DNA from 2 places in the Nocardiopsis sp. YSL2 genome. Region 1 is predicted to be linked to the other one. Evidence: predicted binding sites of a transcription regulator. Region 1 holds the regulator's gene; the other holds the start of a gene.
The links. The regulator HrcA, encoded in region 1, represses chaperone genes, less so after heat shock. The targets are predictions, from matches to a motif close to TTGGCACTCTCNNNNNGAGAGTGCCAA.
Positions count from the first base shown of each region.

Region 1 (15,027 bases):
TCACCCGGTAGGTGGCCTTCGGCCCCTGCGGGTAGACGCCCAGCACCGGGGTCGGTTCACCGTTCGAGCCGACGACGAGGTCACCGACCTCCAACTCGCCGATCGGGCGGAAACCGCCCGGGGTCAGAACGTTGGTGCGCACCGGCTGCGCGCGTCCGCGCATGTACGCCAGGGGTGCGACCTCGATGGTCCCGGCCGCCATCAGCTTGGGGATGGAGTCGGGGTCGAGCATGTCGTGCAGGGCGTCGTAGAGCGGCCGCAGGTAGGGGTCGATCTTGTCGTAGAGGGTGCCCGGCAGGAATCCCAGCCGCTCGCCGGCCTCGACGGCGGGACGGGTGAGGATGATCCGGTTGACCTCTTTGTCCTGCAGCGCCTTGACCGCCTTGGCCATGGCCAGGTACGTCTTGCCCGTACCGGCGGGACCGATCCCGAAGACCACCGTGTGCCGGTCGATGATGTCGACGTAGCGCTTCTGGTTCACCGTCTTGGGGCGGATGGTCCTGCCCCTGTTGGACAGGATGTTGGTCGTCAGCACGTCGGCCGGACGGTCCTGGCCAGGGGTGGTCAGCATGTGGACCATGCGCTCGATGGTGTCCGGGGTGACGTGGGTGCCGCTCTTGGCGAGCTCGATGAGCTCTTCGACCAGCCGGACGACCACCGCGGTCTCATCCGGAGCGCCGGTGATGGTGAACTCGTTGCCGCGAACGTGGATATCGCTGGCGAAGGCCCGCTCCAGTGCCCTCAGGAGCTCGTCCCTGGAGCCCAGCAGGCTGATCATCGTGTGCTCGTCCGGCACCACGACCTTGACCTGGGTGTCCTGTCGCGACTGCGTATGCGTTGTCTCGGCCATGGTGTGGCCTTGCGGCCGCTGTCCCTACCCTTCGGTTCCGGCTCGCGGCCTGGGCGGCCGACGTGCGTGGTGAACGTTCGGAGCGCCGCCCAGGCGCCCCGCGGCCCTCGACCACCGGTGTCCCGTTGGTACCACCGGTTCGCTTCGGGCCCACGAACCGAGTCTACCAAGGTGGCCACGGCGCCCTCGATCGAATTTCCTCCGCTGTGGACGGACGCCGGAGGCCCCTGGAGCACCGCCGGGCCACACCCGTGCGCGGACGCGTGGACGCCCCCGCTCGAACCGCACCGTGAGGGGCCCCGAGGAGTGCGGCGTGGCCGAGGACCGGGCGCGGGACCGCCCCGGGCCGGGCGCGGCCTACCCGGGAGGCCAGTTGAGCCCGCGGCCGCCGAGCAGGTGTGCGTGCAGGTGGAACACCGTCTGTCCGGCTCCGCTGCCCGTGTTGAACACCAGCCGGTACCCGGTCTCGGCCACGCCCTCCGACTCGGCCACCGCGCGGGCCTCGCGCACGATCTCGTCGACCAGGCCCGTGTCGGCGGCGGCCGCGGAGGCCGCGTCCCGGACGTGCTCACGCGGGATGACGAGGACGTGCGTCGGTGCCTGGGGGTTGATGTCGCGGAACGCCAGGGTGCGTTTCCCCTCACGGACGATCTCGGCCGGGACCTCCCCCTTCACGATCTTGCAGAAAAGGCAGTCGTCCTGGGCCATCACGCACCTCCGTACGGGGGCCGCGGCCGTCTGCGCGGCCGCGGTCTCGGGGCTGTCGACACCCATGATGCCGCAGCCGGCCACCGGTTCGCTCTGGACAGAGCACTCCGGTCCGCGGAACGGGGGCCCTGGTCCTGCCGGTGGGGCTCGTGGGCACGGTACTCTTTCCCCCCGTACGCCGTGTCGCCGACCATGTCCGACACCGGCCGACCTTGTGCGTGTTCGAATTGAAACGCGTGTCTACCTGGAAAAGAAGAGGTATGCCCTTTCGTAAACCCCGCGACAAGGGTGTGCGTCGAACTGATGTGACGACTGAAACCATCGTGGCTGGAGCCGCCACAGCTCCGCTCTCCGTGGAGTGGGACGCCGACCACGCGGTCACGGAGCTCTATCGGGAGCACTACCGTCCGCTGGTCCGACTCGCCGCGCTGCTGGTGCGCGACCACGCGACCGCGGAAGAGGTCGTCCAGGACGCGTTCGTGGCCATGCACGGCGCGTGGCGCCGCCTTCGCGACCCGAACAAGGCCCTGTCGTACCTGCGCCAGGCCGTGGTCAACAAGGCCCGGTCCGTTCTTCGGCACCGTGCGGTCGTCGAGAAGCACGCACCCAAAGCCCTGCCCGACGCACCCAGCGCCGAACACGGCGCCATGAACCTTTTGGAGCGTGAGGCGGTGATCCGGGCCCTGCGTAAACTACCCACCCGTCAGCGAGAGGCGATCGTGCTCCGGTACTACGGCGACCTGTCCGAGGCTCAGATCGCTGACGCCATGGGCATCAGCAAGGGCGCGGTGAAGAGCCACACCTCCCGTGGAATCTCCGCGCTGCGCTCTGTTCTGGAGCAGACGACATGACCAGCCCCACCGATCCCGCGAACTCCGAGTTCGAGGACCAGCTCCGGCAGATCCTCAAGGCCGAGGCCGACACCGTCGCGCCCGGCGCCGAGGCCCTGCAACTGATCCGTGACCGCACCGACCGCCACCGCGACACGTCCTGGTTCGGTCTTCCATGGCTGCGCCCGGCGTTGGCCGTGGCCGGTGCCGGACTGATCGCCGCGTCCGTCGTCATGTCCACTCCGCAGGTGCGCGACCAGGTCCTGGACATCGTCCCCGCGGGCGCCAACCGCGAGGGCGCCCCGCCCGAGGACGACGTCGACGGACCCGGCATCGCGGCCCCGGGGCCCACCAGGGACTCCGACACCGCGCCCGCCGAGGCTCCTGACGACCCCGTCGAAGAGCCGGCCCCCTCCCCCACCGAGGAGGAGACCGACCCAGCCGACGACGGCGTCGACACCACGGCGACGTGCGCCCCGTCCCGCGAGGACCCGCCCTCGTCCGCCACGACGGACGCCGAGGAGGAGACGGACGCGCCGGCGGAGGAGGAACAGCAGCAGGAGTGCGAACCCAGCGAGGAGCCCAGTCCGGGCGACGGTGACGGCACCGACCCCGGCACCGAACCGGGCACCGACCCGGGGACCGGGGACCAGGAGCCCGGTTCCGACGACGGCTCGACCGAGAGCGGCGACGGCGGTTCGACGCCCTCCACCGGCGACAGCACCACGAGCAGCAAGAGCACGGAGGAGTGAGCGGGGCGGCGTCGCGCCGCCGCCCCCGCTTCCCGCGCACGACGACGCCCACGGGATCGGACCCCGTGGGCGTCGTCGTGTGCGGTGGAGCCGCGCTCCGGCTGTCGGTGCGCCGATGCGTCACCGCGATCGCTCTCAGGTGCGCCGCCGCCTCCACCGGCGCGCGACGCCCGGTCGTTCGCCCCCTACCAGCGGCCGGACCGCGCCTGCAGGATCGACAGCGCGGCCACCCCCGCGGTGGAGGTGCGCAGGACGGTCGGCCCGAGCAGGGCCGGTTCCGCCCCGGCCGCGGTGAAGATGTCGAGCTCCGTGTCGGAGAAGCCGCCCTCGGGACCCACCACCAGGACGACTCCGCCCTCGGGACCCCGGTCACCGTCGGGAACGGCGATGTCGCTCAGCCTGGCCGTCGCGTCCTCGTGCAGCACGACGGCCGCGTCGGCCCCTGACAGCAGGGCCGCCACGTCGTCGCGCCCGGCGAGTCCGGTGACCTCCGGCAGGCGGCCCCTGCGCGCCTGCTTGGCCGCCTCACGGGCGGTGGCGCGCCACTTGGCCAGCGACTTGGCAGCCCGGTCGCCCTTCCAACGGGTGACACAGCGCTCGGCCGCCCAGGGGACGATCACATCGACCCCGGCCTCGGTCATCATCTCCACGGCCAGTTCGCCGCGGTCGCCCTTGGGCAGCGCCTGCACGACGGTCAGCCGGGGTCGCGGCGCCGGCTCGTGCCAGCGCTCGCCGACCTCGCACACCACGCCGTCCTTGCCGACCTCGACGACCGTGCAGCGAGCACGCTCGCCACGGCCGTCGGAGAGGTCGACGGTCTCACCGGCGCGGATGCGCCGCACCACGGCGGCGTGGCGCCCCTCGGCGCCGGTGAGGACCACCGTGGCGGCGGCCAGGTCGGCGGCGTCGTCGACCAGGAAGACCGGTGGGGTCACTTGGCACCGAAGGCGTCACGGAGCTTGGCGAACAGGCCGCCGTGCCCGGGGCTGAAGCGGCCCGGGTTCTGGTCCTCCCCGCGCAGCTCGGCGAACTTGCGCAGCAGGGCCTCCTGCTCCTCGTCCAGCTTGTTCGGGGTCTCCACGTCCACGCGGATGCGCAGGTCGCCCCGGCCGCCCCCGTCGAGATGGGTCACGCCCTTGTTGGGCAGTGTGATGACGTGGCCGGAGTTGGTCCCCGGGCGCAGGTCGATGTTCTCCGTGCCGTCCAGCGTGTCGAACGCGAACGAGGCGCCCAGCGCGGCGGCGGTCATGGGCACGGTGACCGTGCAGTGCAGGTCGTCGCCGCGCCGCTCGAAGGTCGGGTGCGCCTTCTGGATGATCTCCAGGATGATGTCGCCGCGCGGCCCGCCGTTGGGGCCGACCTCGCCCTCGCCTGCGAGCTGGATGCGGGTGCCGTCGTCGACGCCCGCGGGGATCTTCACCGTGCGGGTGACCTTCTCGCGCACCCGGCCCTCGCCGGCGCAGTCACCGCAGGGGTTGGTGATGACCGTGCCCTGGCCGGAGCACTGCGGGCAGGGGCGGGACGTCATGACCTGGCCGAGGAAGGAGCGGGTGACCTGGGAGACCTCGCCCTGGCCGTGGCACATCTCGCAGGTGGTGCGGTGCGATCCCGCCGCCGTCCCCTCGCCCTGGCACGTCTCGCACAGGATGGCGGTGGGGAACGTGATGTCCTTGCTCACGCCGAACGCCGTCTCGACGAGGTCGAGTTCGATGCGGATCTTGATGCTGCGTCCGCGCCGGACGCGCTCGCGCGGGGACCGCCCGCCGGGCTGGCCGCCGCCGAAGAACGCGTTCATGATGTCGTCGAAGGCGAAACCCCCGGCGCCGCCGAATCCACCCGCGCCGCCACCGCCGCCGCCTGGAGCGAAGGGGTCGTGACCCATGTCGAACATCCGACGCTTGTTCTCGTCGGAGAGGACCTCGTAGGCCTGGGTCACCTCCTTGAAGCGCTCCTGCGTGGCGGGGTCCGGGTTGATGTCCGGGTGGAGCTCGCGTGCGAGCCTCCGGTACGCCTTCTTGATCTCGTCCTTGGACGCGTCGCGACGCACCCCGAGAACCTGGTAATAGTCTCTGGCCACTGAGTTACTGTCCTGCCAAAATCTGTCCGACATACCGAGCCACCGCGCGTACCGCTCCCATCGTCCCTGGGTAGTCCATCCGGGTCGGACCCACCACACCGATCTTGGCCAGCGACTGGTTTCCCACGCCGTAGTCGGCCGACACGATGGAGGCGGTCCGCAGACCCTCGTGGAGGTTCTCCTCGCCGATGCGCACTGTCAGCATCGACGGATCCTTCGCCTCACCCAGCAAACGGATGAGGACCATGTTCTCTTCCAGCGCCTCCAGAACCTCACGCAGACTCGCGGCGAAGTCCACGGCGGCGAGGTTGGCCGTCCCCGCGAGGACGATCTTCTCCTCGTGCCGTTCGACGAGGCTGTCCAGCAGGACCGACAGGACCGCCACGGCGACGCGCCGGTGTTCCGGATCGACCTGCGCGGGCAGGTCCTGAACCGCGTCGGGCACGTCGGCCAGGTGGCGTCCGGCGATGGCCCGGTTGAGCATCTCCCGCAGATCGCCGACGATCGCCGCGTCGACGTCGCCGAGCCCGTCGATGACGCGCTGCTCGACCCGGCCCGTGTTGGTGATCACGACCATCATGATCCGTTGGCCCCCCAGGGGGACCAGCTCCACGTGCTGGACGGAGGAGCGTGTCAACGACGGGTACTGCACGATCGCGACCTGGCGGGTGAGCTGGGCGAGCAGCCGCACCGTTCGGGCGACGATCTCGTCCAGGTCCACGGCGCCCGTGAGGAAGGACTCGATGGCCCGTCGCTCGGCGACCGAGAGCGGTTTGACCGACGACAGGCGGTCGACGAAGAGCCGGTAGCCCTTGTCCGTGGGGACCCTGCCCGCACTGGTGTGCGGCTGGGTGATGTATCCGTCCTCTTCGAGGGCGACCATGTCATTGCGGATCGTCGCCGGGGAGACGCCGAGCGGGTGCCGGTCCGCCAGAGCGCGGGAACCCACCGGTTCGTTGGTGTTGACGAAGTCCTCGACGACGGCACGCAGGACCGCGAGCTTGCGCTCATCCAGCAACTCGCCACCTCCTGGCACTCCATGGTCCTCAGTGCTAATTCTATGCGCGCGCGCAAACCCCGTTGTCTACCAACCGGTAGGAACGCGGCGCCCCCACTAGACTGCACGACCGTGGCTACCAAGGGAACCAAGCGCTACGGCCGCGACGTGCTGGCGGGTGACTGGCGACGGCCCAGGAAGGGCGCTGTGCCGGATGTGCCGCTCAGCCGCGACCTGGTCGTGGAGGACGCCGACGAGACATTCTGCGGTGCCGTCGTCGGCTGGGACAAGGCGACCGTGACGCTGGAGGACCGCGCCGGGCGCCGCCGGGTGTTCGACCTCGGACCGGCCGCGTTCCTGATCGACGGCGCCCCGGCCACGCTCGTGCGCCCCGCCGCGGCGCCGCGCGGGCCGCTGCGCAGTGCCTCGGGTTCGGTCGCGGTGCCGGGCACGCGGGCGCGCACGGCCCGGGAGAGCCGGATCTACGTCGAGGGCCTGCACGACGCCGAGCTCGTGGAACGGGTCTGGGGCCACGACCTGCGCGTGGAGGGCGTGGCCGTGGAGTTCCTGGAGGGTGTGGACGATCTGCCCGCGATCGTGGCGGATTTCTCACCCGGCCCGGGACGGCGCCTCGGTGTCCTCGTGGACCACCTGGTCCCCGGATCCAAGGAGTCGCGCATCGCCGCGCGGGTGGAGGGCGAGCACGTGCTCGTGGCGGGTCACCCCTACGTCGACGTGTGGCAGGCGGTCCGCCCGAGCGCGCTGGGAATCGACCGCTGGCCGGAGGTGCCGCGCGGCCGCCCCTGGAAGGAGGGCGTCGTCAGCGGCCTGGGTTGGCGGATGGAGACCGGCGAGGCCTGGCGGCGGATCCTGGGCTCGGTGCGCAGCTACGCCGATCTGGAGCCGTCGCTCCTGGGGCGGGTGGAGGAACTGATCGACTTCGTCACCGGCCCCCACCCGGACGAGTGAGGTGCGACCGCCGACCGCGCCGCGCGGCGGCGACTTCGCGGTGTGAGGCGTACAGGATCTAGGATTCTGGCAGGCGACGGTTTCGGAGCCCGGCATCCGACCGCCGTGGTCGCCACCTCGCGGCCCGCGCGGTCGTCGGTACTGCCGGGAAGTACAGAAGCCGCCCCACACCAGCGGAGCCGAGGAAGAGCATGAGCGAGAACCCGACGAATCCCCCTGCCCCGGATGATCCCGAGGAGGGTCGCCCCCCGCAGTACGGGCAGGCGGACCCTGGGCGGCAGCCGTCGGGTGAACAGTCCCCGTACGCGCCGCAGCCCGGCGACGGACGGCAGCCGACCGGCGGCCGGCCCGCCTATGGCCAGCAGGCGGAGTACGGTCAGCAGCCCTCGGGTGGCCAGGCCGCCCACGGGCAGCAGTACCAGCAGCAGGGCTACGCCCAGCAGCCCCCACAGCCGTCGGGTGAACAGCCCCCGTACGCGCCGCAACCCGGCTACGGCCAACAGCCCGCGAGCGGCCCTGAGGGCTACGCCCAGCAGCCCCAGCCCGGCTACGCGCCTCCGCAGCCCTACGGGCAACCCCAGGAGCAGCAGGGTTACGCCCAGCAGCCCCCACAGCCCCCGGGTGAACAGTCCCCGTACGCGGCCCAGCCCGGGTACGGACAGCAGCCGACCGGCGGCCAGCCCGCCTACGGGCAGCAGTACCAGCAGCAGGGCTACGCCCAGCAGCCCGCGGGCGGCCCTGAGGGCTACGGGCAGCAGCCCCAGCCCGGCTACGCGCCTCCGCAGCCCTACGGGCAACCCCAGGAGCAGCAGGGTTACGCCCAGCAGCCCCCACAGCCCCCGGGTGAACAGTCCCCGTACGCGGCCCAGCCCGGGTACGGCCAACAGCCCGCGTTCGCGCCCCCGCCTCCACAGCAGCCGACGGGCGGCCAGCCCGCCTACGGCGCACCCCAGGCGGCACAGACCCCGTACGGGCAGCAGCCCTACGGTCAACCCCGACAACAGCCCCAGCACCCGGCTGAACAGGCCGTCCACGGCGGGCCCGGCGGATATCAGCAGCAGGCCCCCCATGGCGGCGAGAACGATACGCTCGTGGCGATGCTCGCGCACCTGTCCGGATTCATCATCGCGTGCCTCGGTTGGATCCCGCCGCTGGCGATCTACTTCGCCAAGCGGCACCAGTCGCCCTTCGTGCGCCACCACGCCTCGGAGGCGGCCAACTTCCAGATCACGCTGCTGCTCGGCTACATCTTCGCCTGGGTGATCCTCATCGTGCTGGGCATCACCTTCCCGGCGCTTTCGTGGATCGGCTCCCTGCTGGTCGGCCTGGTCTGGATCTTCGCGATCGTCTTCGGCGTCATCGGCGCCAGCGGCGCGAACAAGGGCACGTGGTACCGCTACCCGCTGAGCATCCGCCTGCTGAAATAAGACGGCACCCCCGATCACCCCCGTCAGAAGGAGCCACATGTCCTACCCGAACACGCCACCACCAGAGGACCCCCACGGTCAGGGGCACCCCGGCCACCAGGAGGGCACCGGGGGCTACTCCCAGCCGCCCGGTCCCCCCAGCGGCGGCTACCCCGCGCAGGGGCAGCCCGGCGGCTACCCCCAGCAGGGCGGCTACCCGCCGCACCCGGACCAGTCCGGCGGCTACCCCGCGCAGGGGCAGCCCGGCGGATATCCCCCGCCCCCCGGCCAGGGCCAGGGGTACGGCGAGCAGCCGGGCGGGTACCCGCCCGGACAGCCCGGCTACGGCGGGCAGCCCGGTTACGGGGGCCAGCCCGGCTACGGCGGGCAGCCCGGTTACGGAGGTCAGCAGGGCTACGGAGGGCAGCCCAGCCCGGACGAGAAGCAGATGGCGTTCTTCGCCCACCTGGGCGGCGGCATCCTCGGCTGGCTCGTCCCGCTGATCATCTGGCTCATCAAGAAGGACGAGTCCCCGTTCGTCCGCCAGCAGGCGGTCGCCGCACTGAACTTCCAGCTGGTCCTGTTGATCGCCTACGTGGCCGTGAGCGTGATCGGGGCCATCCCCTTCATCGGGCTCATCAGCGTCCTCGCCTGGCCCGCCGCCTGGATCTTCTCCATCATCATGGGTGTCCAGGCCGCGCAGGCCGCCAACCGGGGCGAACTGTTCAAGTACCCGATCACCGTCGACTGGGTGAAGTAGCCGGACCGCGCGACAGCGAACCCGACCTGACCCGAGAGGGGCCCGGCACGTGTGCCGGGCCCCTCGTCGTCGCCGTGCCCGCCCCGGGTCGGCCTCAGGTGAGGTCGCGCACCACCGCGTCGGCGAGCAGGCGGCCGCGCCGGGTCAGGACGGCCCGACCGGCGGCGTGCGCCTCGGGGTGCAGCAGGCCGTCGGCGACCGCCCGCACCGCCGCCGCGCGCCCGTGCGGCTCCAGCAGCTCCAGCGGGCACCCCTCCTCGATCCGCAGCTCCAGCAGGACCCGCTCGAAGCGCCGCTCCTGCTCCGTGAGGACCTCGCGGGCTTGCCCCGGGCTGTTCCCCGCGGCCAGCCGGGCGGCGTAGGCGGCGGGATGCTTGACGTTCCACCACCGCGTGCCGCCGATGTGGCCGTGCGCGCCCGGGCCCACACCCCACCAGTGGCCGCCGGTCCAGTACAGGAGGTTGTGGGCACTGCGACCCTCGGGCGTGCGGGCCCAGTTGGACACCTCGTAGGGGGTGAACCCGGCTGCCGCCAGGGCCTCGTCGGCCATCACGTAGCGGTCGGCCATCGCGTCGTCGTCGGGTTCGGTGAGCTCGCCGCGCCGGACGCGGTTCGACAGGCGGGTGCCCTCCTCGACGATCAGCGAGTAGGCGGAGACGTGGTCGGGCCCGGCGGAGACGGCGGCCGCCAGGGACGCCGCCCAGTCGTCGTCGCTCTCTCCGGGCGTGCCGTAGATGAGGTCGAGGTTGACGTGCTCGAAGCCCGCCCGGCGGGCCCATTCCACACACTGCTCGGGCCTGCCGGGGGTGTGCCCCCGCTCCAGGATCCGCAGCACGTGCGAGCGGGCGCTCTGCATGCCGAAGGAGACACGGGTGAACCCCGCCTCGCGCAGTCGGGCGAGGTATCCGGGGTCGACGGTCTCGGGGTTGGCCTCGGTGGTCACCTCGGCGTCGGGGGTCAGGCCGAAGCGCTCTCGTACGGCCGTGACCAGGCGCCCCAGGTCCTCGGCCGGCAGCAGGGTGGGCGTGCCACCGCCCACGAACACGGTGCTGACCCGCGGCCGGTCGCCGACCAGGACCCGGTCGGCCAGCTCGATCTCGGCGATCGCCTGGTCGGCGTAGGTCTCCCGCGAGGCGGTGGCGGTGCCGTCCCGCGAGACGAGTTCGTCGGCGGTGTAGGTGTTGAAGTCGCAGTACCCGCAGCGAGTGACGCAGAAGGGCACGTGGACGTAGAACCCGAGGGGCCGTGCGGCCAGCTCCGCGAGGGAGTGCTCGGGCAGGTCCCCGGTGCGCGGTACGGGATCGCCGTCGAGGGCAACGGAAGGCATGCCTCCAGTGTCGCCGACGCGGCGGCGTGCCCTGGTCGGAGCCGGAGGGCACAGACCGGCCGGTCGGCGGTCGGAGGAGCGGGGTCGGGGTCGGGGTCGGGGGCCGGAGGGAGGAGGGTCCGCCCGGCGGGTGTGCGGAGTGGTGCCACGGGGGCGGATCGGGGGCGGGGGTGTCAGACGCGCTGACCGGCGACCGGGTCGGCGCCGGGGTGCGCGGAGCCGTCCTGGACGGCGGCGGAAGGCGTGGAGGCCTCCTGCGCGGCGTGTCGGCTACCGGGGAGGGAGGCCGGGACGGTGTACCCGGTCGGGGCGGCGGCCGTGGAGGCGCGTACCACGAGCTCGGGGTCGAAGACGTACTCGGTGTGCGAGACGGCGTGCCCGGCGATCTCGTCGCACAGGGCCCGGACGGCGGCCAGGGCCATCGCGTTGACCGGCTGGCGCACGGTCGTCAACGGCGGATCGGTGAACGCGATGAGCTGGGAGTCGTCGTAGCCGACCACGGAGAAGTCCTCCGGCACGCGCAGTCCGCGCTGCCGGGCGGCCCGGATGGCGCCCAGCGCCATCATGTCCGAGCCGCAGACCATGGCCGTGACCCCGCGCTCGATGAGCCGCGTGGCCGCGGCGTGCCCGCCCTCCACTCCGAACAGCGAGAGCTCGACCAGGTCGCGCCCGCTCAGTCCGTGCGCCGCCAGGGCCGCGTGGTACCCCTCCAGCTTGCGCCGGACCGGAACGTAGCGGTCGGGGCCGCTGGTGAATCCGATGCGGGTGTGGCCGAGGGCGATGAGGTGGTTGACCGCCAGCCGGCCGGCCTCGCGGTCGTCACAGGAGATGAACGCGGCGGGGATGGCCTCGGTGAACCCGTTGACCAGCACGATGGGGAGCCGCCGCGAGACGAGCGTGTTGTACCGGTCGTAGGAGGCTGAGGTGTCGGCGTGGCGGCCGGACACGAAGAGGATGCCGGAGACGTTGCGCTCCAGGAGCAGCTCCACGTACTCGTCCTCGGTTATCCCACCGGGGGTCTGGGTGCACAGCACCGGCGTGTAGCCGCGCTGGGCCAACGCCCCCTCCGCCGCCTGGGCGAACATCGGGAAGACCGGGTTCTCCAGTTCGGGGATGACCATGCCGACCAGCCCGGCGGAGCGCTGCCGGAGCCGGGCGGGCCTTTCGTATCCGAGGACGTCCAGCGCGGTCAGAACGGCCTTGCGCGTGTCGCTGCCGACGCCGGGTTTGTCGTTGAGCACCCTCGAGACCGTCGCCTCGCTGACGCCTGCGTGCCGCGCGATGTCGGCAAGTCGTGGACCCATGCCGATGATTCTAGTCGAGATGGTCGTCACATGGACGTAAGTTGGCGGTAATCTTGCGCAAGAACTTGCAGACGCTCTAGGGAAGGACCCCCGCACATGGCGCTTAAGTCGCAGTGGTGGCGCGACGCGGCCATCTACCAGATCTACGTCCGCAGTTTCGCCGACGCCGACGGGGACGGCGAGGGCGACCTCGCCGGCATCCGCGAGCGCCTGCCGCACCTGGCCGAACTCGGCGTGGACGCGGTCTGGCTGACCCCGTTCTACGTGTCTCCCCTCGCCGACGGAGGATACGACGTCGCCGACTACCGTGACGTCGACCCCCGCTTCGGCACCCTGGCGGACTTCGACGCGCTCCTGGCCACCGCGCACGAGCTGGACCTGCGCGTGATCATCGACGTGGTGCCCAACCACTCCTCGTCGGCGCACCGGTGGTTCCGCGAGGCCGTGGCGGCCGAGCCGGGCAGCCCCGCGCGCTCGCGCTACATCTTCCGCGACGGCAGGGGCCCCGACGGCGAGCAGCCGCCGAACAACTGGAACTCGATCTTCGGCGGACCGGCCTGGACCCGGCTCAAGCGCCCCGACGGCACCCCCGAGCAGTGGTACCTGCACCTGTTCGACGCCGAGCAGCCGGACTTCGACTGGACCAGCCAGGAGGTCCACGACGAGTTCGACGACGTCCTGCGGTTCTGGCTGGACCGCGGTGTGGACGGCTTCCGCATCGACGTCGCGCACGGCATGGTCAAGGACCCGGCCCTGCCCGACATCGAGGACGGCGCCAAGGCCGACCTTTTGGACGGCAGCACGACCCTGCCCTACTTCGACCAGGACGGCGTGCACGACATCTACCGCCGCTGGGCGGCCATCGCCGCGAGCTACCCCGGCGACCGCACCATGGTCGCCGAGGCGTGGGTGGAGGACGCCGAACGGGTGGCCCGCTACCTGCGCCCGGACGAGCTGCACCAGGCCTTCAACTTCGAGTACTTGACCTCGCCCTGGGACGCGGGACACCTGCGCTCGGTGATCGACTCGTCCCTGACCGCCAACGGCGCGGTCGGCGCGACCACGAGCTGGGTGCTGTCCAACCACGACGTCACCCGCCACGTGACCCGCTTCGGCGGCGGCGAGCAGGGCCTGCGCCGCGCGCGTGCGGCCACGCTGCTGATGCTGGCCCTGCCGGGCTCCGTGTACCTGTACCAGGGCGAGGAACTGGGCCTGCCAGAGGTCACCGACCTGCCCGAGGACGCCCTCCAGGACCCGACGTGGGAGCGCTCGGGCCGCACCGAGCGCGGTCGTGACGGCTGCCGGGTGCCCCTTCCGTGGGAGGACGGGGCGGCGCCCTACGGGTTCGGCGCCGAGGGCAGCACGCCCTGGCTGCCGCAGCCGGAGGGCTGGGGCCGGCTCTCCCGTGCCGCCCAGCGCGGCGTGGAGGGTTCGACCCTGGAGATGTACACCAGCGCGCTGCGCCTGCGCCGTGAGCTCGACGCGCTCGGCGACGGGGCGATGACCTGGCTGGACGCTCCCGAGGGCGTGCTGTACTTCGAGCGCGAGCCCGGCGTGCGCTGCGCGGTGAACCTCACCGGCGAGTCCGCCGACATCTCGCTCGGAGAGGGAACCGCGCCGGAGACGCTGCTCTCCAGCGGTCCCGTGGCCGCCCCGGCCGAGGGCACCCTGTCCCTGCCCGCCGAGACGGCGGTGTGGCTGCGCGTGTGACGCGCCCGAGCGCCGGGGCGGGGGCGGGCCCGTCCCGCCCCGGCGCCACCCCTCCCCGCGGCACAGGTCGCCCCGGGCCCTCCTCTCGCGCGCCGGACTCCGTCCACCGTTCGGCTCGCGCCCCTCACCCCACCGACACCAGCGGTGCCCTGACCGGTCATGGCCCGGGCCCCGCCCATCCCCCCTGGAGGACGCCATGAGGCCCCTGACACCGACGGGCACGCGCCTCGCGTGCGCCGCCGCCGGACTGGCACTCGCCCTCACCGCCTGCGGTTCGGACACCGCCGCCGACACCGCCGGACCGGACCGGATCCTGACGATCTGGGCCGACGACGAGCGCGCCCTGGCGCTGATGACGTTCGCCGAGGCCTACTCGCGCACGTCCGACGCGCAGGTGGAGGTGATCGTCGTCGAGCACGAGGAGCTGCGCGCCAGCTTCGTGAGCGCCCACGCCAGCGGGCTCGGCCCGGACATCATGGTCGGTCCGCACGACTGGACCGGGGAGCTGGTCGAGTCCGACGCGGTCGCGCCGGTGAGCCTGGACGCGCGGGCGGCCGAGGCCTTCACGCCCGGAGCCCTGGACGCGGTGACCTACGACGGCGCGGTCTACGGCGTCCCCTACGCCACCGAGAACCTGGCACTGATCCGCAACACCGACATGGCTCCGTCGGCACCGCGGACCCTGGAGGAGCTGATCGAGACCGGCTCCGAACTGGTCGACGCCGACCGGGCCTCACGGGTGCTCGGCCTGCAGGTGGGCGAGGAGGGCGACGCCTACCACGTGCACCCCCTGTTCACCTCCGCCGGCGGCTACCTCTTCGGCGAGGACGGCGCTGGCGACCCCGACCCCACGGATCTGGGCGTGGCGGCGCCGGAGTCGGTGGCCGCCTTCGAGCGGCTCGCCGAGCTGGGTGAGGCCGGTTCGGGCGTGCTGACGCGCGACACGACGGCGAGCCGCGCCACGGAGCTGTTCACCGAGGGTGAGACGCCGTACTTCGTCACCGGCCCGTGGAGCCTGTCGGCGATCAAGGAGGCGGGGGTTCCCTACGAGATCAGCCCCGTGCCGCCGTTCGCGGACGGTGCTCCGGCCCGCCCGCTGATCGGTGTGCAGACCTTCTTCGTGGCGGCGGGCGCCTCCGATCCGGACCTGGCGCGCACGTTCGCGGCCGACTTCGTCTCCGACCCGGAGTTCTCGGTGATCCTGTACGAGGCCGACCCCCGGGTGCCCGCGCTCGTGGACGCCCTGGAGACGCTGTCCGAGCAGGACCCGGATCTGCAAGCCTTTCAGAATGCCGGTGAAAACGGCGTACCGATGCCCGCGATCCCGGAGATGGACG
Region 1 covers NZ_JAMOAO010000001.1:4,468,983-4,484,009, reverse strand. The annotation lists partial or broken gene M1P99_RS28655 (PhoH family protein) at 152-850, opposite strand; gene M1P99_RS19710 (histidine triad nucleotide-binding protein) at 1,208-1,558, opposite strand; gene M1P99_RS19705 (SigE family RNA polymerase sigma factor) at 1,879-2,409, shown strand; gene M1P99_RS19700 (hypothetical protein) at 2,406-3,140, shown strand; gene M1P99_RS19695 (16S rRNA (uracil(1498)-N(3))-methyltransferase) at 3,326-4,075, opposite strand; gene dnaJ (molecular chaperone DnaJ) at 4,072-5,217, opposite strand; gene hrcA (heat-inducible transcriptional repressor HrcA) at 5,222-6,235, opposite strand; gene M1P99_RS19680 (DUF3097 domain-containing protein) at 6,347-7,183, shown strand; gene M1P99_RS19675 (DUF4870 domain-containing protein) at 7,375-8,610, shown strand; gene M1P99_RS19670 (DUF4870 domain-containing protein) at 8,648-9,349, shown strand; gene hemW (radical SAM family heme chaperone HemW) at 9,444-10,676, opposite strand; gene M1P99_RS19660 (LacI family DNA-binding transcriptional regulator) at 10,850-11,980, opposite strand; gene M1P99_RS19655 (glycoside hydrolase family 13 protein) at 12,077-13,690, shown strand; gene M1P99_RS19650 (maltose ABC transporter substrate-binding protein) at 13,887-15,027, shown strand, end outside.

Region 2 (15,027 bases), 2.8 Mb from region 1:
CCCCCACCGTCCGGGGCGAGGGGTTCGTGACCGCTGCGGTGACCGACCCCTTCGGCAACGTCCTGGGCGTGATGTACAACCAGCACTACCTGGACACGCTCGCCGGGCACTGACCGACCGGGCACGGCGGGGCCGGTGCGCGACGTGCGCACCGGCCCCGCCGTGTCGATCCGATGCGGCTACCGGTGTTCCTGCGCCGGAGGCGTCGGTTGGGGAGGCGTGGGTGACGGGCGGGCCTACTCGTCGTCCTCGTCGTCGTCGCGGCGCTTCTTCTTCTTGCCGTCGCGACCGGGGCGCAGCAGCGCCTCGGCGAGCGCGAGCACCGTCTCCTCCAGCGACGTGAACCGCTTGGTGACGTCGTCGTGCGAGTTCTCGACCGCCTCGGTGACGGTCTCCTCGAACTCCTGACGGTCCGGCCGCTGCTTGAGCTCGCGCAGCACGGGCTCGATGGCCGAGGTCACGTGCTGGTCGATCTCGTCGAGCTTGCCGGAGTGGTCCAGCTGCGGGCGGTCGACCAGCTCGGTCAGGCGGCGGTGCAGCTCGGTGATCTCCATCGTCTGCGGCAGCTGGTTGAGTCGCTGGTTGAGCGCCTCCAGCCGGTCGTCGATGGCCTCCATCCGGCCGTCCACGCCCTCGAAGTGCCCGCTGACCCCCTCGAACTGGCCCTCGACCCCGTTGACCCGGCCGTCGAGGCCGTCCAAGCGGCCGTTGAGCCCGTCGATCCGGCCGTCGACACCGTCGATCTTGCCCTCGATCCCCTCGAAACTGCCCTCGAAGTGGCCCTCGAAGGTGTCGAAGCGGTCGGTGAGGCGGCCCAGCTCGTGGTCGACCTTGCCGGTGATCTGCGACAGGTGGTTGTCGACCTTGGCCGTGAGGGACTCGCGCTGGCGCTCCAGCCGCTCGTCCAGCGCGCTCTGGTGGGAGCGGACCTGCTCGCCCAGCGTCTCGGTGAGCTCCTGGTGGCGCTCGGCCGCCTCCGCTGCGTGGCGGGTCTCGTTCTCCTCGACGAAGCCGCGCAGCTCCCCGAGGTCTCCCGAGACCTTCTCCGCGTCCTCGGCGATCCGGGCGCTCAGGGCGTCCGTGCGCTCGACGACGGCCTCGCGCAGCCGCTCGGCGGCGGCCTCGTCCTGCTCGCGGGCCTCGGTGCGGCTCAACTCCATCTGCTCGCTCAGCTCGGACAGGCGCTGGCGCAGGTGGGAGCGGAGTTCGGTGAGCGAGGACTCGTGGTTCTCGCGCAGCTTGGCCAGCGAGCCCGTGACGTCGGCGACGGCGGCCGTGGCCTCGGCGTGGTTCTCCTCGCCCTGCGTGCTCAGGTAGCCGACGCTCTCGGTGAGCTTCGCGGCCAGGGCGTCGTGGCGCTCCCCCGAGGCGGTGGACAGGGCGCTGAGCTCCTCGGCCAGGGCGTCGTGGCGCTCCCCCGAGGCGGTGGACAGGGCGCTGAGCTCCTCGGCCAGGGCGCTGGTCCGCTCGCCCAGCTCACCGGTGTTCTCCTGCACCTTGGCGAGCAGGCTCTCGTGCTGCTCCGCGGTGCGCTCGGACACGAACGTGCGCAGCTCGGCCACCCGCTCCTCGGTGTGGGTCCGCAGTTCGTCGGCGGCCTCGGCCACCTTGGCGGTGACGGTCTCGCCGAGCTGCTCGTCGGCGGCGGTGAGCGCCTCCCGGGCCTCGCCGACGGCGGCGGTGACGGCCTCACGGCTCTCCCGGACCGCCTCGCCGAGCTCGGCCCGGCCGGCGGCCAGGGTCTCGGTGACCGTGGTGGTGAGGGCCTCGTGCCGCTCTCCCGCGGACTCGGCCAGCGAGGCGAGGGAGGCCTCCAGCCCTTCGGTCCGCTCGGCCAGGGCCGCCAGGGCCCCGTCCAGCGCGTCCAGACGGGCGTCGACCTTCTCACTGAGGCCGGTCAGGCGCTCACCGACCTCCGCGATCTGCTCGGACGTCCGGTTGCCCGTCTCGGCCATGCGCTGGAGCCGGGTCAGGGCGGTGTCCAGGTGGCCGGCGATGCGGTGGGTGTCGGCCCGCAGGGACGGCATGTCCGAGAGCGGCTTGACCTGCTGACCGACGATCTCGATGTGCTCCGCGAGGGTCTCCGCCCATTCCGGGGGGCGGGAGAGCAGATCATCGATCCGGCCGTCGACCTTGGTGATCGACTCGCCGAGGGCGGTGAGCTCACGCTCGCGCAACTCGCGCAGCAGCCACTCCATGCCCTCCAGTCGTTGGCGCATCTCCTCGCTGACGGCGCCCTGCGACTTCTGTTCGGAGTCGTGCTCGTGGGCGGCCTGGGAGAGCAGGTCACGCATCCGGTCGGAGATCCCGGCCTGACCTCCTCCGGTGAGGAAGTTGTGATTGGTCTGTTCCACCGAGGTGCTCCTTGATCTTCTGGCGCTCCCGAACCGGCCCGGGGGAGTGGACGGTGGTTCCGGGCGGTCGGGTTCTCGATGGTCCCCGGGTGGGAGGCGCTCGCGCCCCGTTAATGCCTCACTGTGACTGAAGTGTGACGCTGTGTATACACGGGGGGCGAGTTCCCGTGGTCGGTGAACCGCGAGACGGCTCGGTCGACCACGGCCTTCCGGATGGATCCATGCGAGGGGGAAAGCATGCGGCGCCGCCAGTTTAACGACACGTCCGTACCCGGCCCCAGGGGTGGGCGAAAGAATATGGCGGGCGAGGTAACGATGTCATTGCGTCGGGTGACCGCGTCGCGGGCTCCGCGCAGGTGGGGCCGCCCGGACCGCGGAGGCGGGGCCGGCCGGCCCCAGGAGTCCGCCGGGCCCCGCCCGCGCGGAGCCCGCCGGGCGGTCCCGCCCGCCGCGGGCTCAGAGCGCTTCGGCGTCGGCCACCTCGCGGCACAGCAGGGACACGGGCCGCTCGCCGACGCGCGTCAGAACGACCGTGGCGGACTCCGGGCCCGACGCCCGCAGGTCCCGGCGCAGCTTCTCGGTGTCGACGGCCGAACCGCGCTTCATGACCGTGACCGTCCCGACGCCCCGGGAGCGCAGGGCCGACCGCAGGCGCTTGAGTGAGAACGGCATCACCTCGGTCACCTCCAGTACGCGCCACAGCGGTGAGCGCACCGCCCGGTCGGCCGTGAAGTAGGCGATCCGTTCGTCCAGCAGGGCGCCGTCGACCCGGGCCGCCGCCTCCGCGACCAGGTGGGAGCGCACGACGGCCGGATCCGGGTCGTACAGGTACCGCCGGGCCGGTGCCACGGGCGCGGCCCCCAGGCCGGGAACCTCGGCCAGCTCCCCGCGTCCGCCCCGGGCCGGGCCCGCCGGGCCCTTGCTCTCGCGCAGGACCGTCGCCCGGCGGCGCGGCCCCCCGGCCGCCGCGCCGAACCACAGCGCCGTCTCCTTCAACTCGCCGTCCACGGAGATCCACTCGGCGGACGCGCCCCCGGGGATCGCCTCGTGCGGCAGGCCCGGCGCCGCCTTCAGGCAGGCCGCGCCGGATCCCTCGGCCAGGCGTACCGCCACGTCCCACGGAGGGGAGTAGGCCGCCGGGTCGAACACCCGCCCGCGCCCTCCGCGCCGGGCCGGGTCGCAAAAGAGCAGCGGATAGGCCCCCGGGGCGACCCCGGCGGCGTCGCCCTGGCGCACCCGTGCCAGGTCCTCCAGCCCCAGAGCGGCCACGTTGGCGCGCGCGACCGCCACGGTCAGGGGGTCGGCGTCCACGCCCTCGACGGGCACGCCCCGCTCGGCCAGCGCCAGCAGGTCCGCGCCCACGCCGCAGCACAGGTCGCCCGCCACGGCCCCGTCGAGCACGGCATCCGCGACCGCGGCCGTGCGCTCGGCGCGGTAGGCGGCCACGACGTGCCGCGTCGACTGCTCCAGGCCGTCGGGGGTGAAGTACATCCTGTCGGAGCGCTCGCCGAACTTGGCCCGGCCGCGCCTGCGCAGCAGGACTTGGCTCAGAGCCGCGTTGACCAGATCGGAAACGGGTAGGGCGGAATCGAGGGCGGCCAACCGCGGGTCACCGCGCAGCCGGGACGCCGCCGCCAGCCGGTCCGCGGCGGCCGCCTCCGGGTCCACGTCCGCCAGTAGTTCCCCGCCCGCGTCGGTGAGCAGGGCCTCGAAGGCGGGCAGGTGCATCGGACCTCCAGGAGTCGGGTGGTGCGGCGCCTGTCACCCTCCCCGGTGCCGCCTGGGGCGCGTGCCGCGAATGCCCGGCGACCAGGCCTTCCCGTCACATTTCCATTCTGGCACTCGCAGGGGTAGAGTGCTAATCGCGACGAGGCCGGTCTGGCACCCGCGACGACAGGCCGCCGTGGTCGCCCCTTTTTCGCAGCCGGTCCGTGCGCTCGTACGGGCCGATCTCAGGACACCGAAACTTTGAAGGGGGAGGTCACACCGTGTCGACCGCCACCAAGACCGTGCTGAAGCCGCTCGAGGACCGCGTCGTGGTCAAGACCCTGGAGGCCGAGCAGACCACGGCTTCCGGTCTGGTCATCCCGGACACCGCCAAGGAGAAGCCCCAGGAGGGCGAGATCCTGGCCGTCGGCCCCGGTCGCTGGGACGACGAGGGTGACAAGCGCATCCCGCTGGACGTGAACGTCGGCGACGTCGTCCTGTACAGCAAGTACGGCGGCACCGAGGTCAAGTACGACGGCGAGGAGTACCTGGTCCTCTCCGCCCGCGACATCCTCGCGGTCGTCGAGAAGTAGGCGGCTCCCCGCTGCTGCGGGGCACATCCACCTCGGCAAGGCCCGCCACCGCGGGCCAGGAGCCACGCGCGTCCCGCACCGGCCGGCACATCGCCGTGCGGTGCGGGACGCACTTTTCCGACCACGGTCAAGAGGAAGCACGCACACATGCCGAAGATCCTGGAGTTCGAGGACGACGCTCGCCGCGCCCTCGAGCGGGGCGTCGACCGTCTCGCCAACGCGGTGAAGGTCACGCTCGGCCCGCGCGGCCGCAACGTCGTCATCGACAAGAAGTTCGGTGCGCCCACCATCACGAACGACGGTGTGACCGTCGCCCGTGAGATCGAGCTGGACGAGCCCTACGAGAACCTGGGCGCCCAGCTGGTCAAGGAGGTCGCCACCAAGACCAACGACGCCGCGGGTGACGGCACCACCACCGCCACCGTCCTGGCCCAGGCGCTCGTGCGCGAGGGCCTGCGCAGCGTCGCCGCCGGCGCCTCGCCGATGTCCCTCAAGCGCGGCATCGACCTGGCCGCCGACAGGGTCGCCGAGATCCTGCTGGAGCGCGCCCGCCCCGTCGAGGAGCGCGCGGACATCGCCTACGTGGCGACCAACTCCGCTCAGGACGAGCAGATCGGCGACCTCATCGCCGAGGCCTTCGACAAGGTCGGCAAGGACGGCGTCATCACGGTCGAGGAGTCCCCGACCTTCGACCTGTCGCTGGACTTCACCGAGGGCCTGCAGTTCGACAAGGGCTACGTCTCGCCCTACTTCGTCACCGACGCCGACCGCCAGGAGGCGGTGCTGGAGGACGCTCAGATCCTCATCAGCCAGGGCAAGATCGGGAACCTGAACGAGCTGCTCCCGCTGCTGGAGAAGGTCGTCCAGGAGACCAAGAAGCCGCTGCTGATCATCGCCGAGGACATCGAGGGCGACGCCCTGGGTGCCCTGGTGCTGAACAAGATGCGCGGCACGCTCAACGTCGCCGCGGTCAAGGCGCCCGGCTTCGGCGAGCGCCGCAAGGCCATGCTCCAGGACATCGCCGTCGTCACCGGCGGCCAGGTCATCTCCGAAGAGGTCGGCCTGACCCTGGAGAACGCCGGCCTGGAGGCCCTGGGCAGCGCCCGCCGCATCACCGTCACCAAGGACGCCACCACGATCGTGGACGGCACCGGTGACCAGAGCGAGGTCGAGGACCGCATCCGCCAGATCCGCAAGGAGATCGAGGCGAGCGACTCCGACTGGGACCGCGAGAAGCTCCAGGAGCGCCTGGCCAAGCTCGCGGGCGGCGTCTCGGTGCTGCGCGTGGGCGCGGCCACCGAGGTGGAGCTCAAGGAGAAGAAGCACCGCCTGGAGGACGCCATCTCGGCGACCCGTGCGGCCATCGAGGAGGGCATCGTCGCCGGTGGCGGCGCCTCCCTGGTGCACGCCTCCACCGCCCTGGGCGACCTGGGCCTCAAGGGCGACGAGGCGACCGGTGTGGCGATCGTCCGCCGCGCGCTGGTCGAGCCCGCCCGCTGGATCGCGGAGAACGCCGGCGCCCAGGGCTACGTGGTGACCCACCGCGTGTCCGAGATGGAGGTCGGCCACGGCTACAACGCCGCGACCGGCGTCTACGGCGACCTGACCGCCGAGGGCATCATCGACCCCGTCAAGGTGTCGCGCTCCGCCGTCCAGAACGCCGCGTCCATCGCGGGCATGCTGCTGACCACCGAGGTGCTGGTCGCGGACAAGCCCGAGGAAGAGGACGACGAGGGCCACGGGCACGGCCACTAGGTCCGTGACGACCGCGCCCAGGCGCGGTCACGAAGCCCGGTCGGGGGGCGGGACGCACACGCGTCCGCCCCCCGTTCGCACACGTGGGGGACGCCTTCCGGGAGGCGCCTTATCACGGGCTTCGTGGGATTCCTCGCTTTGAATGGGTCGTTTTCTGGGGAATTTTCCGAAACGTGACCATTCCGTAGTTGGTGATTGGGGCGGTTGGGTCCCTCAGTGCGGGCATCATTCGTAACGTGACGGATGCAGGCGCCCGGGGGGGCGTTACCGCGCAGCGGCCAGGGGCGCACGGGGAGTCGGACTCCACTGCGCGTGACTCGGGGTTGAACCATCTCGGCTCGCTCGCGGTTCGAGGGGACGACGGTGCCATGGACTCGCTCCTGCGGGAGGTCCGGCCGATGGTCGTCCGGTACTGTCGCGCACGGCTGGCCCGGGTCTCCGGACTCGCGCACTACTCCGACGACGTCGCCCAGGAAGTGTGCATCGCACTGCTCACGGCGATACCGCGCTACCAGGACCGGGGGCGCCCCTTCGCCTCCTTCGTCTTCGGGATCGCCGCCCACAAGGTCGCCGACACCCTGCGTGTGGCGGGCCGGGTGGAGACGGTGCCCACCGATTCCGTGCCCGAGCGGGCCGACGACGGTCCCGGGCCGGAGGAGTCGGCGGTGCGCGGCATCGAGGCCCAGCGGGCCAGAGAACTCCTCGACGAACTGCCGGAACAGCAACGCAGACTCCTGATCATGAGGGTGATCGCGGGTCTGACAGCGGATGAGACGGGACATGTACTTGGAATGTCGGCAGGTGCGGTACGGGTTGCCCAGCACCGAGCTATTGCTCGGCTTCGGCAGGTGGCCGTGGCGAACCGCCTCTTCACCTGAGCACACCGGCCGGGACCGCGGGCGCCGTGCCTGCCCCCGGCGCCCGTCCGCCCGGGCTCTGGGCTACTGCCACTACCGCCGCTCCGCCGGACCGAGTGACCCCGATCTCAAACTGTGAGACGGCTCACTTTTTGTCCGCGTGACCGGTCAAACAGGCCGTTCCTCGTGGGGCGGCCGGTGCCACGCCCTAGGATGAGGTGACACGCGGGGGCGAATCCGCGCAGGTGTGCCGGAACAGCGGAGGTTGTGTCATGGGCCAGCAGTACAGCGACTACGGGGACAAGCTGCTCCCGCCGGGGCTGACCTACGACGACGTCCTGCTCGTACCGGCCTACTCCGACCTCCAGCCCGGCGAGGTGGACACCGCCACGCGGCTGTCCCGCAACATCTCCCTGCGCATCCCGCTGCTCTCCGCGGCGATGGACACCGTCACCGAGGCCCGGATGGCCGTGGCCATGGCCCGCAACGGCGGCGCGGGCGTGCTGCACCGCAACCTCTCCGCCGAGGAGCAGGCCGCCCAGATCGACCTGGTCAAGCGCTCCGAGGCCGGTATGGTCACCGACCCGATCACCTGCCACCCCGAGGACGACCTCGCCGAGGTCGAGCGCCTGTGCTCCCACTACCGCATCTCCGGCGTCCCGGTCACCGACGCCCAGGGCCGCCTGGTCGGCATCGTCACCAACCGCGACATGCGCTTCGAGCAGGACCGCGCCCGTCTGGTCCGCGACGTCATGACCACCGAGAACCTGGTCACCGCCCCCGTCGGCGTCAGCCGTGAGCAGGCCTTCGAGCTGCTGCGCAGCCACAAGGTCGAGAAGCTCCCCCTCATCGACGGCGACCGCCGCCTGCGCGGACTCATCACCGTCAAGGACTTCATCAAGAGCGAGCAGTTCCCCGACGCCACCAAGGACGCCGACGGCCGCCTCGTGGTCGGCGGCGCCGTGGGCGTGGGCCCCGAGGCCGAGGAGCGCGCCAAGCTCCTGGTCGACGCCGGGGTCGACTTCCTCGTCGTGGACACCGCGCACGGCCACTCCGCCGGTCTGGCCGACATGATCGCCAAACTCAAGGCCAACTCCCGCGCCGACATCGTCGCGGGCAACGTCGCCACCCGCGCCGGCGCGCAGCTGCTCGTCGACGCCGGTGCCGACGCCGTCAAGGTCGGCGTGGGCCCGGGCTCCATCTGCACCACCCGCGTGGTCGCGGGAGTCGGCGCCCCGCAGCTCACCGCCATCCTGGAGGCGAGCAGGGCCTGCGGCCCGGCGGGCGTGCCGCTCATCGCCGACGGCGGTCTGCAGTACTCCGGCGAGATCGCCAAGGCCATCGTCGCCGGTGCCAGCACCGTCATGCTCGGCAGCCTGCTGGCGGGCGTCGAGGAGAGCCCCGGCGAGCTCATCTTCATCAACGGCAAGCAGTTCAAGGCCTACCGCGGCATGGGCTCCCTGGGCGCCATGCGCGGCCGCTCCTTCTCCAAGGACCGCTACGCGCAGGCCGACGTCGCCTCCGAGGACAAGCTCGTCCCCGAGGGCATCGAGGGCCAGGTGCCCTTCCGCGGCCCGCTCTCGGCGGTCGCCCACCAGCTGGTCGGCGGCCTGCACCAGTCGATGTGGTACGCCGGTGCCCGCACCGTGGACGACCTGCGCGAGCGCGGCCAGCTCATGCGCATCACCAGCGCCGGGCTGCGGGAGAGCCACCCGCACGACATCACGATGACCGTCGAGGCACCCAACTACAACGCGCGCTGATCGGCGCTTCACGCCGGGTTGGGTTCGGGGCGCTTCACGCCGGGTCCTTCGTCGTCGCCTGCGCCTGCGCTCGTTCCTCGCTCCGGCTTGGCTCCTCCTGCAGGCTCCGGCGCGCCCCTCACCCCTGTGTTTTCTTTGGGCCTCCGCTCGTTCCTCGCTTTGGCCCGGATCAACCCCCTGGGGTGGCCGTGGGCGCAACCGCTGGCGTCTACCCCCCCTGGGGTTGGCGCAGGCCGATGTGTGTACGCCCGACCCCCTGGGGTTGAGGTCGGCCCAGGGGCGGGTGCGTGGCCATGATGGTCCCCTCGTGGGGTGTCCTGCCTGAACCACAGGGGGGTTGGCTCGGGGCGCGCCAGTGTTCTGCAGGAGGAGACGGGGCCGCCAGCGAGCTTGCGAGCCAGGCAAGTCGACGACGAAGAACACTGGCGCGCCCCGAGCACGGGCCGAAGCGAGGAACGAGCGGAGGCCCAAGGAGAACACAGAACACAGCTGTCAGACGGCCAGGGCGCCCAGCGGGGGCGCGGGCGGGGTGTCCACTTCGCCGTAGTGCTTCCAGGCGCGCGCGATGCGGTCCACGGCCTCGGTCAGCGTCTCGGACGAGGCGAGGAACGGCAGCCGCAGCCACTCCGCGCCGCCGCCCCCGGCGCACAGGCTGTCGCCGGGCAGCAGGGCCGCTCCGTGGCGGAGCGCCACCTGGGAGAAGGACGCCGAGTCGCCGTGCGGCAGGCGCACCCACAGGGTCTGCCCGCCGGCGGCCGGTGCGAACTCCCAGTCGGGCAGGCGTCGGCGGAGCTCGGCCGCCAACCGGTCGTGCTGGCGCCGCAGTTCCGTGCCGCGCCTGCGTGTGATGGGGTCCAGATCGCGCAGCAGGTGGGCGGCCGCCAACTGCGACAGCACGTCGCCGCCCAGGTCGGTGAGGGTCTTCGTCCGGCGCAGCCGGTCCAGGACCGGGCGCCGGGCCCGGATCCAGCCGATCCGCAGCCCGCCCCACACCAGCTTGCTCAGCGAACCCACGGTCACCACGTCCTCCCCACCGGGGAAGGACGCCAGCGGGGCCGGTGCCCGGCCGTCGAAACCCAGGTGCGCCATGGTCTCGTCGTCCACGACCAGACCGCCGTGCTCCCCGGCCGCCACAGCGATCCGGCGCCGCAGCAGCGGGGGGAGCACCGAACCGGTCGGGTTGTGGAACGAGGGGATCAGATAGGTGAGCGCGGGGGCGTCGGCCATCCCCGCCAGCAGGGCGGGCACGTCCACGCCCTCGGGGCCGGTGTCGACCGCGCGCACGTCGGCGGCGGCCTCCCCGAACAGCGCCAGCGCCCCGGGGTAGGTCGGCCGCTCGACCAGCACTGTGTCCCCGGCCGACACGTGGCAGCGCACCAGCAGGCCCAGCGCCTGCTGGGCTCCGTTGGTCACGAGCACCTCGTCCGGCGAGGTGGGCAGCCCCCGCTCGGTGAAGCGCTCCGCGATGACCGCGCGCAGTTCGAGCAGTCCGGCGGGGTGGTAGCCGATGTCGTTGGCGAGCACGTCCACCCTCGCCGTCGCCTCCCGGTAGGCCGCGCGGAGTTCGGGGGGCGGCGCGTCCGGCGCGGCACAGGTGAGCGCGAGCGTACCGGCGACGGGCTCGAACATGCTCAGGAACAGCGACCCGTCGTGCGTGCGCCGGGCCGGTTCGGGCGCGGCGTCGGGGCCCGGAGCCACGCGGGTGCCGCTGCCGCGCCGGCGGACCAGGCGGCGCTCCTCGCTGAGCAGGTCGTAGGCGGCCACGACCGTGCCGCGGCCCACGCTCAGCCGGGCGGCCAACCGCCGCTCGGCGGGCAGTCCGGCCCCGGGCGCCAGCGCGCCCTCGTCGATGAGGCCGCGCAGCCGCGTCGCCAGCAGGCGGTAGAGCGGTCCGCGCCCGGCCGCCCAGCGGCCGAGCAGGGCGGTCAGATCGCCGGGGGAGATTGGCTCGCTCATGGATCCAATTCTGCCGGATTGGCTCTGCCGTCGATCGGGCGGGGCGGTCAGAGTGAGGGCATGGCACCTCACATCGACACCCGTACCGTGCACCGTCCCGTGGAACCCGTGGAGGGCAGTACCCCGCTGGGCACGCCCCTGTACCAGTCGCACACGTTCGCCTTCACCGACACCGACGCCATGGCCGCCGCGTTCGAGGGGCCGGGCTCCCCCTACGTGTACGCCCGCTACGGCAATCCCACCGTGGCCGCGCTGGAGGCCGCCGTGGCGGACCTGGAGGGGGGAGCGGGCGCGATCGCCGCCGGGTCGGGGATGGGCGCGATCACCTCCACCCTGTGGGCGCTGCTGGGCTCCGGTGGCCGGGTGGTGGCCCAGGACCGGCTCTACGGGGGCACCCAGGGCCTCCTCGACGACCTGCGCGAGCGGTGGGGCGTGGACGTCGTCCAGGTCGACGCCGAGGACCCCGACCGGGTCCGCGACGCCCTGACCGCCGACACCGACGTGCTGCTGCTGGAGACGATCGCCAACCCGACCGGCCGGGTCGCCGACCTGCCCGCTCTGACCGCGCTCGCGCGTGAGGCGGGTGCCGCGACCGTCGTGGACAACACCTTCGCCACGCCGTTGCTCTGCCGTCCCATCGAACACGGCGCCGACGTCGTCGTGCACTCCGCGACCAAGTACATGGGAGGCCACTCGGACACCATCGGCGGCGTCGCCGTGTTCGCCGACTCCGGGACACTGGGCGCGGTCCGCGCGCGCACCGCCGAGTTCGGCGCGGTGCTGGACCCCTTCGCCGCCTGGCTGATCGTCCGCGGGCTCAGCACGCTCGCGGTGCGGGTGTCGCGCCAGTGCGCCAACGCCCAGGTGCTCGCCGAGCGCCTGGCCGCCCACCCGGCGATCACGGCCGTGCACTACCCGGGTCTGCCGGACGCGCCGGGGCACGCGACCGCCCGGCGGATCCTGGACGGCGGCTTCGGAGGGGTGCTCGCCTTCGAGCTGGCGGGCGGTCTGGAGGCGGGCCGGACGTTCGCCGCCGCGGTGGAACTGGCCGCGCTCGCCCCTTCCCTGGGGGACGTGCGCACCCTGGTCATGCACCCGGCGAGCACCTCGCACCGGGAGCTGGACGCGGCGGGGCTGGCCCGGGCCGGCATCGCCGAGGGGCTCATCCGGATCAGCGTCGGGATCGAGGACGTCGAGGATCTGTGGGCCGACCTGGAGCGGGCCGTCGGCGCGGCGGACGGCGGCGGTGCCGACCGCCCGGGCCGGGGCCCCTCCACGGGCCGGAGCGGGGCAAACCCAGCTCAACCCACGGGCCGCTAGACTCTCGCCTGCAGGATTCACGCCGGTTGACCGACCGGCGTCGCACGTCAGAGGGGATCGAAGCGTTGGCACAGGTGGAGATCGGGTTGGGCAAGAACGGGCGTCGTGCCTACGAGCTCGACGAGATCGGGATCGTGCCGGCGCGCCGCACGCGGGACCCGGAGGAGGTGTCCATCGCCTGGCAGATCGACGCCTACCGGTTCGAGACGCCCCTGGTGGTCAGTCCCATGGACAGCGTCGCGTCGCCCGAGACGGTCGTGGCCGTCGGCCGCCAGGGCGGCCTCGGCGTTCTGGACCTGGAGGGGCTGTGGACCCGCTACGAGGACCCCGCGCCGCTGCTGGCGGAGATCCGTGAGCTGGACGACGTCGCCGCCACCAAGCGGCTCCAGGAGATCTACGCGGCACCGATCCAGGAGGAGCTGATCGGCCGCCGGATCGAGGAGATCCGCGACGCCGGGCTGGTCACCGCCGCACGGCTGTCGCCGCAGCGCACGGCGCAGTACCACAAGGCGGTCGTCGACGCCGGCGTGGACATCTTCGTGATCCGCGGGACCACGGTGTCGGCCGAGCACGTGTCGGGCCGCGCCGAGCCGCTCAACCTCAAGCAGTTCATCTACGACCTGGACGTCCCCGTCGTCGTCGGCGGCTGCGCCACCTACACCGCGGCGCTGCACCTCATGCGCACCGGCGCGGCCGGCGTGCTCGTCGGGTTCGGCGGCGGCTCGGGCCACACCACCCGCTCGGTGCTGGGCGTCGCGGTGCCCATGGCGAGCGCGATCGGCGACGTGGCCGCGGCCCGCCGCGACTACCTCGACGAGTCGGGCGGCCGGTACGTGCACGTGATCGCCGACGGTGGCATGACCGGCAGCGGCGACATCGCCAAGGCGCTGGCCTGCGGCGCGGACGCGGTCATGGTGGGCTCCCCGCTGGCGCGCGCCACCGAGGCGCCCGGCGGCGGCTACCACTGGGGCAGCGAGGCGCACCACAGCGAGCTGCCGCGCGGTGAGCGCGTCAACGTCGGCACGATCGGCGACCTGCAGTCGATTCTGCACGGCCCGGCGTCCACGAGTGACGGCTCCATGAACCTCATGGGTGCCCTGCGCCGCACCATGGCCACGTCCGGTTACACCGACCTCAAGGAGTTCCAGCGGGTGGAGGTCGTGGTCAACCCCCACCGCTGACACCGCGAGAGCCGAGGGCGTCCCGTGCGCGGGACGCCCTTTCGCGTGTCCGCGGTCGAGCTTGGGAGGCCGCAGGCACTGGCGGGGGGCGCCGGGGGCTGCAGGAGGAGTCTCTGCCGCCAGCGGGCCTGCGAGCCAGGCAGAAGCGACGGCGAAGGCGTCGGCACTCAGCGCCCATCGCGTACTTTGGTCTCGCATGGTCCTCAGTTGACGAACACGTGAAGGAGGGCGGGGCGATGGGCAAGCGTCGGGCTCCCCGTGGCGACCGGACCCGCGGCGGCGGTCGCGGCCCGCTGCTGGCGGCGTGCGCGGCCCTGGCCGTGTGCCTGCTGGTCACCGGCGGCCTCGTCTACGCGGCCAACCGGATCTCGACCGCGCTGGACACCTGGTCGGGCTCCGCCGCCGCCGAGCGCGCGCCGGAGGACGGGTCGATCGAGACCCCGCCCCACGACGGACTCACCGGTCCGCCGAGCACGTCGGAGGTCACGCCCGACGACGGGTCCGCTCAGGAGCCGGGCGGGGAGGCGGCCGCCGAAGCGGGCGCCGACACCGGTGCCGACGAGCAGCAGGCCCCGGCTGCCGCGCCGCGGCCCAGCGGCGACTGGCTCGACGAGGTGGCGGAGTCGACCACCATTCCGCGCCGCGCGCTGGAGGGGTACGCCAGCGCCCAGCTGGTGCTGGCCGAGGAGCAGCCCTCGTGCCGCCTGTCCTGGCCGACGCTGGCGGGCATCGGGTACGTGGAGACCAAGCACGGCACCCACGGCGGGGGCGAGATCGGGTCGGACGGCTTGACGACCAGCGACATCATCGGCATCCCTCTGGACGGGACGAACAACACCCGGGCGATCCCGGACACCGACGGCGGCCGCTACGACGACGACACCGAGTGGGACCGCGCGGTGGGGCCGATGCAGTTCATCCCCGGTACGTGGGAGCTCTGGGGCACCTCGCTGGACGGCGGCGACCCCGACCCGCACAGCATCGACGACGCCGCGCTCGCGGCCGGCCGGTACCTGTGCGGGGGAGGGCGCGACCTCACCTCGGCGCAGGACTGGGAGTCGGCGATCCTGGCCTACAACAGCTCCCGGACCTACCTCGGCGACGTGCTGGCCTACGCGCACGCCTACGCCGACGCCTCCTGAGCGTCCCGGGCCTGAGCCCCCGTGCGGACCGCGCGACCCACGGGGGCGAGACACGCCCGTGGCTCGCGCGGCGTCCCCTGCGGTAGGCGCGACCCGGTTAGCCTGAGACCTCAGTGCAGTCTGATGGGCGGGCCGCCCGGGCGGGCATGCGCCCGGAGGCGGGCAACCATCGAGACGGAGGGACGGGCGGATGGCGACCACCTGGTTGGGACCGAAGGAGCGCGCGGCGTCACTCGCGGCGATGGCCGAGGAGGAGTTCGACGTCCTCGTGGTCGGCGGCGGCATCGTCGGAGCCGGGATCGCGTTGGACGCGGTGTCACGGGGACTGTCCACGGCGCTCATCGAGGCGCGCGACTTCGCCTCGGGCACCTCCAGCAGATCCAGCAAGCTCATCCACGG
Region 2 covers NZ_JAMOAO010000001.1:1,706,788-1,721,814, reverse strand. The annotation lists gene M1P99_RS07390 (VOC family protein) at 1-113, shown strand, start outside; gene M1P99_RS07385 (hypothetical protein) at 237-2,354, opposite strand; gene M1P99_RS07380 (SAM-dependent methyltransferase) at 2,811-4,082, opposite strand; gene groES (co-chaperone GroES) at 4,343-4,654, shown strand; gene groL (chaperonin GroEL) at 4,802-6,409, shown strand; gene M1P99_RS07365 (sigma-70 family RNA polymerase sigma factor) at 6,637-7,287, shown strand; gene guaB (IMP dehydrogenase) at 7,539-9,029, shown strand; gene M1P99_RS07355 (PLP-dependent aminotransferase family protein) at 9,522-10,985, opposite strand; gene M1P99_RS07350 (PLP-dependent aspartate aminotransferase family protein) at 11,046-12,305, shown strand; gene M1P99_RS07345 (GuaB3 family IMP dehydrogenase-related protein) at 12,380-13,486, shown strand; gene M1P99_RS07340 (lytic transglycosylase domain-containing protein) at 13,723-14,628, shown strand; gene glpD (glycerol-3-phosphate dehydrogenase) at 14,819-15,027, shown strand, end outside.
Region 2: groES (co-chaperone GroES) is a predicted target of HrcA. The motif match lies at 4,190-4,216, and genes of this name have one in related genera.